DNA from 4 places in the Rhodopseudomonas sp. BR0G17 genome. Region 2 is predicted to be linked to each of the others. Evidence: riboswitches for the same ligand, from Rfam matches in the RefSeq annotation. Region 2 holds a riboswitch; each other region holds the start of a gene.
What was found. A riboswitch is a leader RNA that binds a small molecule or an ion and turns the genes downstream of it on or off. The one in region 2 is predicted to bind cobalamin.
Positions count from the first base shown of each region.

Region 1 (2,195 bases), on a different contig from region 2:
GCCGGCGCCGAGAAAGCCGGTGAGCACCGTGACGGGAACGCGGGCGGTCATGAACTACTCTCCTGATTGGCGTTTCAGCCACAGCGGCAGGCCGGCGGCGATGAAGGCGACGTTGGGCACGGCGGCAGCGATGGTCTGATTGAGGCGACCTTGCGCGTCGCGGAAGGCGCGGCCGAGCGGCGTCTCCGGCACCAGGCCGAGGCCGACTTCGTTGGAGACGAGCACGATCGGTCCGGCGGCGACGCCGAGATAGCGCGCCAGCCGCCTCGCCTCGACCTCGGGATCGCGGCCGGCTTCCATCAGGTTGAACAGCCACAGTGTCAGGCAATCGACCAGTACGGCGCGGCCGCGGCCGGCGTGCTGGGTCAGCGCATCGACCAAGCCGAGCGGCTCCTCGATCGTAGTCCAGCCCTCGCCGCGGCGGGCGCGATGGTGGGCGATGCGATCGGACATTTCGTCGTCGCTGGCGGTGGCGGTCGCGAGATAGATCCTGGCGAGGCCGCTCTCGGCGACCAGCCGTTCGCCGAACACCGATTTGCCGGAGCGCGCGCCGCCAAGCACCAGGGTAGAGATCAGCGCGCTCATGCCGGCGCCCGCCCATCGTCGGGAGACCATTGCGGCGGCGGCAGGCGGACGACGGTACCCTTGCGCAGGACTTCCGGTCGCTGCCGCCACGGCACCAGACCGTAGTGACTGTCCTGATAGGAGGCGACGAACGCCGCCACCGCGTCGGCGCCGCCGGCGCCGTCGAGATCGCCGAATACGAACGTGTAGCCGCCTTCGCTCGACACTGCGACGGTGGCGGCGCGTTTGCATGCGGACAGGCACTGCACGGCGCGGACCTGCGCTCCGCCGGCGCCGGCCAGCGCGTCGCGGACGGCTTCCAGCATCGGCGCACCGACGGCGACGCCGTCGATCGTCTTGCAGGTGGTGCAGACGCTGACCATCACCGGCGCGCCAGGCAGCACGCGCGGCGGATCGGCGCTCACATCGGCAGGGGGCTCGGAATCCATCGGGCTCGAATCATCGCGTCAGCTATCGAGCTTTGTCGGAACGCGCGGGAGAGGCCTTTGCCGTCCGCACTGCTTCCGTCCGGTGCACCCCGCCCCGACGACCCTTCAAAGCACAATACGCGATGGCAGGTCTCCTGGCTCGCGAGTCGCCGCCATTCGCCGCCTTCCCAGGAATTCCCAGTGGCCTCGGCGATGGCTCGTCGCTTACAGTTGCGGGGGCAGCTCCGGGATCGAGACGCACCGCGTCTCCCACCGGCTTCCCTTTTCACCTTCCTTGCGGAAGGACCATCGTCTGGCACGCTAGCTGCGACGCTGTTGCGGGTCAACAACGCGAAGGTGGTGTTGACCGGGCTTGCGCGTTTGCCTCAGTTGCGCGCCTTGCCGAACCAAAGGACCATCCGATGCCGACCGAAACCCTCGTCACCTGGCAGCCGCCGTCGATCACCCCGGTCGACCCGTCGCTGAAAGCAACCCTGCGGGCGCGGGTGGACGGCAAGGCCAAGCCGCTCGGCTCGCTCGGGCGGATCGAAGACCTCGCCATCGAACTGGCCTTGATGCGACATCCGCAGCCGCCGCGCGCCGACAATGCGGTGCTGATGGTGTTCGCCGGCGACCATGGCCTGACCGAAGAAGGCGTGTCGCAATATCCGTCCGCCGTGACGGTGGCGATGGTAATGACCTATCTGGCCGGCAAGGCCACCGCCAATGCATTCGCAGCCGCCAACCATGTCGACGTCCGGGTGATCGACGCCGGTGTCGCCGCCGAGCTGCCGAAGCATCCCGATCTGATCGACGCCAAGGTGCGGATGGGAACCGCCAACGCGGCGCGTCAGCCGGCGATGAGCATCGCGGAGGCGTGCCAGGCGCTCGATCGCGGCGCCGAACTGGCGCGGGCCGAGATCGCCGCGGGGGCGGACGTGATCGCGCTCGGCGAAATGGGGATCGGCAACACGGCTTCGTCGTCTCTGCTGCTGCACCGCCTCGGCCCGGCGCCGCTCGATCAGAGCATCGGGATCGGCGCCGGCCAGGATGCCGACGGCATGGCCAAGAAGAAGGCGGCGATCGAAAAGGCGGCGATGCGCAGCCCCGCCACCGCACCGCTGGAGGCGCTGGCCGAATTTGGCGGGCTGGAGATTGCCATGATGGCGGGCGCTGTGCTGGGCGCCGCCTCGCAGCGCCGGC
Region 1 is NZ_QUML01000002.1:209,430-211,624, forward strand. It holds gene cobW (cobalamin biosynthesis protein CobW) at 1-51, opposite strand, end outside; gene cobU (bifunctional adenosylcobinamide kinase/adenosylcobinamide-phosphate guanylyltransferase) at 55-585, opposite strand; gene DY467_RS03025 (DUF1636 domain-containing protein) at 582-1,013, opposite strand; cobalamin riboswitch at 1,121-1,318, opposite strand; gene cobT (nicotinate-nucleotide--dimethylbenzimidazole phosphoribosyltransferase) at 1,415-2,195, shown strand, end outside.
Region 1: another riboswitch for cobalamin. It lies ahead of DY467_RS03025 (DUF1636 domain-containing protein); the one in region 2 lies ahead of DY467_RS15045 (TonB-dependent receptor).

Region 2 (2,195 bases):
GGTGTCGAAGCGGTTGCCGATCTGCTCCTGGTCGTGAAAAATCTCGATATAGGAGCTGCGGTTGATATTTCCGGTGGTCGGGCTGAACGCGTAGCTCTCGACGTCCTTCCAGTGCCGGTGCGTGCTGAGATAGTAGGTGACGTTCTTCACCGAGACGCCTTCGGCAACGTCCCACTCGGTCTTGAGCTGGGTCCAGTTGTCGCGATAGCGGATCGAGGCATCGCCGACATTGTAGTTTTGGAAGCGCAGCGACTCGTCGAGCCGGCCGTTCACCAGAGGCGTGCCGAAATAGCGCGACGGGCTGCGGTCGGCGTAGTCTTCGCTCAGCGTAAAGGCGAGATTGTCGGCGGCCTGTACCCGGACCGAACCGGACACCGCGACGTTCGATGTCTTGTCACGGTCGACCCAGCCGTCCGACATGTTGCCGATCGCCGCCAGCCGATAGCTGACATTGGGATTGATCGGGCCGCCGGAGTCGACCGCGAGGCGCCGGGTCAGGTTGGTGTCGAGCGAGATCTCGGCTTCGTTGCGTTGCACGTCGAGCGGCTTCTTGGAGATCACGTTGATGGCGCCGCCGATCGCGCCTTCGCCATACATCACCGAGGCCGGGCCGCGCAGCACTTCGATGGTCTGCGCCGTCCAGGTGTCGAACGGGAACGTCATGGTGCCGGAGCCGACATACAGCCGGGTGCCGTCGTAGAGCGACATCACCGTGCCGTTGCCGGTGAAGCCGCGCGTGGTGAAGGCGAGGCCGCCATTTCCCGGACGCGGGCTCGCAGTGAACCCGGTGGCGTTCTGCGTCACCGCGTCGATGACGTTGTGCTGGCCGCGCTCGGCGATGGTCTCGGCGCGAATCACTTCCACGCTGGCCGGTGTTTGCAGCGGCGTCAGGCCGAGCCGACTGCCGGTCGAGGAGGGGGTGCCGAGGTTGAAAGTAGGGGCGGTCGACGTGGTGGTCGTCGGCTGAGTGGGCGCGGGCGCGGGCGTCGCGACAGGACGCGCGGCGGCACGGCGCTGGCGCGACGATCCGGCATTTGCCGTCGCGCGCGGCTTGGCGGCACGTGCGGTCTGGCCCTCGACCACGATCGGGTCGAGACCGCGCGGATTGGCCGAGGCGGTTTGCGCCAGGCCGTCGACCGGCCAGAGCAGAGGGACGAGGGCGACAGAGGACAGCAGGCGACGATTGCGCCCGAGAGGCAGAACGGCGGGAGTCATTTTCTTGGCTCGCGGCTAACGTGGCACGTCACCGCGAAACAGGTCTGCCGCAGCCTTCTTGTGGGCTACGGTTCGACTCGCACCAGGACACCCCGCCCGATGTGCTCGCGTGTGACCACGACTGACGGCAGGTCTCCTGGCTCGCGGGTCGTTGCCGTTCACCGCCTTCCCAGGACGAAAGCCCAGTGGCGTGTGGCGAATGGCTCGCCGCTTACAGTTGCGGGGGCAGCCGCGGAATAGAGTCCGAAGACCCGCACCGCGTTCCCTATTGATCCCTTTCGGGAACCGTCGCTGGTCACGGTATTGGACATACGGCAGCGGTGTCAACGAACCGAGCGGGAAAAATCCAATCAGTCCAAGGGACAACGGCTGCACTATGAAATTACCAATCGCAGTGACGATGTACGTAATGTTATAACATTACATCATTAGGTCAAGCAGTCTGAGGAACAAAGCCGGAGGCGCTCCGGGGCACGCTCCGGCGGCCACCGCGCCGAAGCTGGTCTGTCCATCCGCAACCGTCATTGTTATTTCGCGATTTCTGCGTATATTGCGTCGCAACGCGTGCTGGTGCCCGGTCCTATTCGGCCGGGCCTGTTTTTTGCGATTTCAGATTGCGATTGCCCGGCGCGTTTCAGACATAGGCTGGCTTCGGCGCGCCCTTCGGCGCATCCCGCGGTGTGCCTATGATCTCGCTGATCAGGCAACGCCCGCAGGACCGACAGAAGAGCCATGACCCTCCGTAACATCGCCATTATCGCCCACGTCGACCACGGCAAGACTACTCTTGTCGACAAACTGCTGCAGCAGTCCGGCACCTATCGCGACAACCAGCGCCAGGTCGAACGGGCGATGGACTCCAACGATCTCGAACGCGAGCGTGGCATCACCATTCTGGCGAAGTGTACTTCGGTGGTCTGGGGCGACACCCACATCAACATCGTCGACACGCCCGGCCACGCCGACTTCGGCGGCGAAGT
Region 2 is NZ_QUML01000018.1:15,580-17,774, forward strand. It holds gene DY467_RS15045 (TonB-dependent receptor) at 1-1,215, opposite strand, end outside; cobalamin riboswitch at 1,325-1,520, opposite strand; gene typA (translational GTPase TypA) at 1,948-2,195, shown strand, end outside.

Region 3 (2,195 bases), on a different contig from region 2:
CTGACTTCGCTGTCGTAACTGATGACGATGCCGAGCCGCTTAGCCGCAGTGTACAGCGCGTTGATCATCGCTTTGCCGCCGCCGAGCGGAAACGCGGTGCGGCGGGAGTACGGCATCACCCCGGTGCCGGGCGACTGCAGGTGCACGCCGTGGTCGATCAGCCAACCGGCGATGCTGCGCGCGCGTTCGATCAGCAGCTCCGTCAGCACTTGGTCGGTGCCGTCGCCCGTGACGCTGCGTAGCTCGGCGCGCAGTTCATGCGCTGTGTAGCGATCAGGGACATAGGCCAGTGGCGTCTCGTGCGTCAGCCGGAAATTGCGGCCGTGGCGCGCGTTGCCGCCGCGTAGGGGCCGCGGTGCCGCTTCGAGCAGGCGGACCGAAGCGCCGCTGCGGCGCGCGGCAATCGCAGCGCAAAGACCGGCGATTCCGCCGCCTATCACCGTCACATCCCACAGCAAGATGCGGTCAATCCGGTCGAGATGATGCGCCAGGGCCGCTCGAGAGCGGCCAAGAAAAGCGCGGCTTGGTGGACCTTCGTCTTAGAGGGCGGCTCCGGGTTGTTGTCAATCTTGCGCCCGTGGCGTCGCCGTGCTGTGGTGCCGCTCGCTTCGGTGCCCTTCGTTCGAAGGGTGAAACGGGAATGCGGTGCGGCGAGCAATCGCCAAGTCCGCGGCTGCCCCCGCAACTGTAAGCGGACCGCTTCCGGTCACACCGCCACTGAGAACGGCATCCTCAAGCCGCTCGGGAAGGCGACCGGGACAATGTCCGCGAGCCAGGAGACCGGCCGAAGTCCGAAAACCATGCCATTCGACGGTGGGTCGAAGAAGGACACAGACATGCTGCACCGACCGCCGACCTGACGCGCGCCTCTGCTTTCCGCGGAGAAATCCCGTCGTCGCCCGAACGAACCAGCGCGCACAGCTTTGCTGTCGCCGCCACGATGGTCGTTCGACTGTCTTCACTGCCCGCTGTCGTGGCGGCAGCATTCCTTTTGCCGAGCCTCCCGAATGCACGCGCCCCTGCTTGATCCACGTATCCTTTCCGTTTCGCCGGTCGATCCCGCCCATGAGTCCGAGCTGCGGGCTCGGCTCGACGGCAAGGCGAAGCCGCCGGGCTCGCTCGGCCGGCTCGAAGAACTCGCCGTGCAGCTCGGGCTGATCTGGCATCCGGCGCCGCCGCGGGCTGAGCGTGCGACGGTGTTCATCTTTGCCGGCGATCACGGCCTCGCCGCCGATCGGGTGTCGCCGTATCCGGCGAGCGTGACACGCTCGATGGTCGAGGCGTATCTGGCAGATTGCGCCGGCGTGAACGTTCTGGCGAAAGCGGCAGCGACCGAGGTGCGGATCGTCGACGGTGGCATCGATGCCGACATGCCGCCACATCCCAAGCTGATCGATCGCAAGATCCGGCGCGGCACCCGCAATGCACGCCACGAACCAGCGATGACTCACCAGGAGGCGGCGCGTGCGATCACGGCGGCGGCCGATCTGGTGCGTGAGGATATTGTGGGCGGTCTCGACATCGTTGCGATCGGCGAGATGGGAATAGGCAACACGACGTCTGCTGCGCTGATCACCCACGCGCTGACTGGGGCTGCAATCATCGATTGCGTCGGCCGCGGCGCCGGGATGGATGATGCCGGCGTCGCACACAAACGCGCCATCGTCGAGCAGGCGGCGGCGCGGGCGCAGCCGACGGCGCCGCTCGACGTGCTCGCTGAGTTCGGCGGATTCGATATCGCGATGATGGCCGGCGCGGTGCTGGGCGCTGCGGCTTCGCGGCGGCCGGTGGTGATCGATGGCTTCATTGCCAGCGCCGCTGCGCTGCTGGCGGTGCGGCTGCAGCCCGCGGCGCGCGATTACTGCGTGTTCTCTCATCGCTCGGCCGAGCGCGGCCACCGTGTGCTGCTCGAAACGATGCAGGCGACGCCCTATCTTGATCTCGGCTTGCGGCTCGGTGAGGGCACCGGTGCGCTGATGACCGTTCCGCTGCTGCGCGCCGCTGCCGGCATCCTCAACGATCTCGCCGCGCTGTCGGACGTGCTGGCGGGCCGGTTCGGATCGCGCGCGTGAGCCGGCAGATCCAATCCCTGCTCAACGCCGTGCAGTTCATGACGCTGGTGCCGACGCCGCGCACCGCGCTGTTCGACGACGACTGGTTGCTGAGCGCATCGAAGTACTTTCCGTTGGTCGGCG
Region 3 is NZ_QUML01000012.1:139,597-141,791, reverse strand. It holds gene tcuA (FAD-dependent tricarballylate dehydrogenase TcuA) at 1-446, opposite strand, end outside; cobalamin riboswitch at 593-803, shown strand; gene cobT (nicotinate-nucleotide--dimethylbenzimidazole phosphoribosyltransferase) at 1,008-2,072, shown strand; gene DY467_RS12045 (adenosylcobinamide-GDP ribazoletransferase) at 2,069-2,195, shown strand, end outside.
Region 3: another riboswitch for cobalamin. It lies ahead of cobT (nicotinate-nucleotide--dimethylbenzimidazole phosphoribosyltransferase); the one in region 2 lies ahead of DY467_RS15045 (TonB-dependent receptor).

Region 4 (2,195 bases), on a different contig from region 2:
GCGGTGAGGTCATCGGCCGACAGACGGGAATGCTCGCGCAGTTTGTCGATCAGGACGCGATGGACATCCTTCATGGTCCGCCTTTCAAGTTAGATCATCTGATAGGGTTGATGGAACTTGGGGGCTTCAACTCCGAGAGGCGGCAGAGGTTGCTATTTTTTCGAACGCCGGGCGGCCGTTTTCGTCGTCGCTTGCGAGGCATGGCTCCGACGTGCTCTGTCGGTCGGATCATGACTGCGCGAGGATGACCGATGAGCGACTTCAGCCGGCTGTGGCTGGTGCGGCATGCGCCGGTGGATGGGCCAAAGGGCGTGATTCACGCTCCCGAGGCGCCGGTCGATCTCGGTGACACTGCGGTGCTCGCTGCGCTAGGCGAAAAACTGCCGCACGATGCGACGGTGGTCGCCAGCCCGAGCCGGCGCACGCGCGAGACCGCCGCAGCGCTCGGCTTCGATGCGATGCTCGAACCCGATTTCCGCGAACAGGATTTTGGCACCTGGACCGGGCGCCGCCACGACGATCTGTCGCGTGAACTCGGCCCTGCCTACGATGCGTTCTGGCAAGATGCGGCGCGCTTGGCGCCGCCGGGCGGCGAGAGCTTTGTCGACCAGATCGAGCGGGTGCGGCAGGGGCTGGCGCGGCTGCCCGGTGGTGACGTCGTGCTGGTGGTACACTCCGGCACCATTCGCGCCGTTCTGGCGATTGCTCTTAAGACATCCCCCGAGGTTGCGCTGAGCTTTGTGATTGATCCGCTGTCGCTGACCCAGATCGATCGGCTGGGCTCGTCCGGCTGGCGGATCGTCTGGGTCAATCGTGTAGTGGGTTAGGCTGGCCGTTTAGAACGAGGCCTTTTTGCTTGCACAGGCTGCAGCCCCGTGCTCTGGTTTTGACGTCTTCGGTGCCTCGCGTGCGAGGTGAAACTGGGAATACGGTGCGGTGTTTTTCGCCAAATCCGTAGCTGCCCCCGCAACTGTAAGCGGATCTGTCCGGATCATATGCCACTGACGCCAACGGCGTCGGGAAGGCGATCCAGGCGACATCCGTGAGCCAGGAGACCGGCCGAAGACGGAAGCATCTAACCGATCGACGGCGGGTCGAGAGCGGAGCAGCGATGACCGAATTCTCTTAGCAAGGCTAAGCCGCGTGCAGCCGCGATAGGCGTCACGCGACGCTTGGCATCGCCTAGCACTCATCCCCCTTCAATCAGAACCAGCCACAGCGCCGCCGCGATTGAGCCGGCGGCCATTGCTGCGGCGCGAGGGAACGGTCATGGAGCCGAAAGACACAACTACCAACGAAGCCTTCAAGGGCTTCACCAACGAGGCCTGCCCGTTTCTGCCGTGCCATCGCGGCGTCGAGCGGGAATTCAACTGCCTGTTCTGCTACTGCCCGCTGAGCGCCTATCAGTGCCCCGGCCCCTACAAGACCTTCGTCGATCGCAATGGGCTGACGCGCAAGGATTGTTCGGACTGCACCCTGCCGCACAACGGCTATCGGCGGTCGTGGAATTTCATCCAGCGCTGGCTGGAGCGGCCAGTGCCTTGGGACAGCCAGTCCCAGGATCCGCGCCGCCTCAAGCGCGAAGTCTCGGAAAGCGGCGACTAAAAAACATTGCCGCCGCCTCCGCATCGCTGGATTACAGCAGTAGCGGAGGCGCTGGCATTTTTCGCGTTAGAGCGAGCGGGCGATCAACAGCTTCATCACCTCGTTGGTGCCGCCGTAGATCTTCTGGATCCGCGAGTCGATGAACATCCGGCCGATTGGGTATTCCTGCATGTAGCCGTAGCCGCCGTGCAGTTGCAGGCACTCGTCCACGGTCTCGACCTGCTTCTGCGTCGTCCACCATTTCGCCATTGAGGCGGTCACCGCATCGAGATTGCCGGCGATCAGTTGCACCAGACAGTAATCCACGAACACCCGCGCAATGAAGGCTTCGGTCTTGCGTTCGGCGAGCGTGAAAGCTGTGTTCTGGAATTCGATAATCGGCTGGCCGAACGCCTTGCGCTCCCGCGTATAGTCCGAAGTCAGCGCGACCGCGCGCTCCATCGCCGCCACGGCGCCGATCGCGATGATCAGGCGCTCTTGCGGCAGCTGCTGCATCAGCTGCACGAAGCCTTTGCCCTCTTCGCCGCCGAGCAGGTTCTCCTTCGGCGTGCGGGCATTCTCGAAGAACAGCTCGGAGGTGTCGGAGGCGT
Region 4 is NZ_QUML01000014.1:83,493-85,687, forward strand. It holds gene DY467_RS13265 (Crp/Fnr family transcriptional regulator) at 1-74, opposite strand, end outside; gene DY467_RS13270 (histidine phosphatase family protein) at 252-827, shown strand; cobalamin riboswitch at 880-1,078, shown strand; gene DY467_RS13275 (cysteine-rich small domain-containing protein) at 1,270-1,605, shown strand; gene DY467_RS13280 (acyl-CoA dehydrogenase family protein) at 1,672-2,195, opposite strand, start outside.
Region 4: another riboswitch for cobalamin. It lies ahead of DY467_RS13275 (cysteine-rich small domain-containing protein); the one in region 2 lies ahead of DY467_RS15045 (TonB-dependent receptor).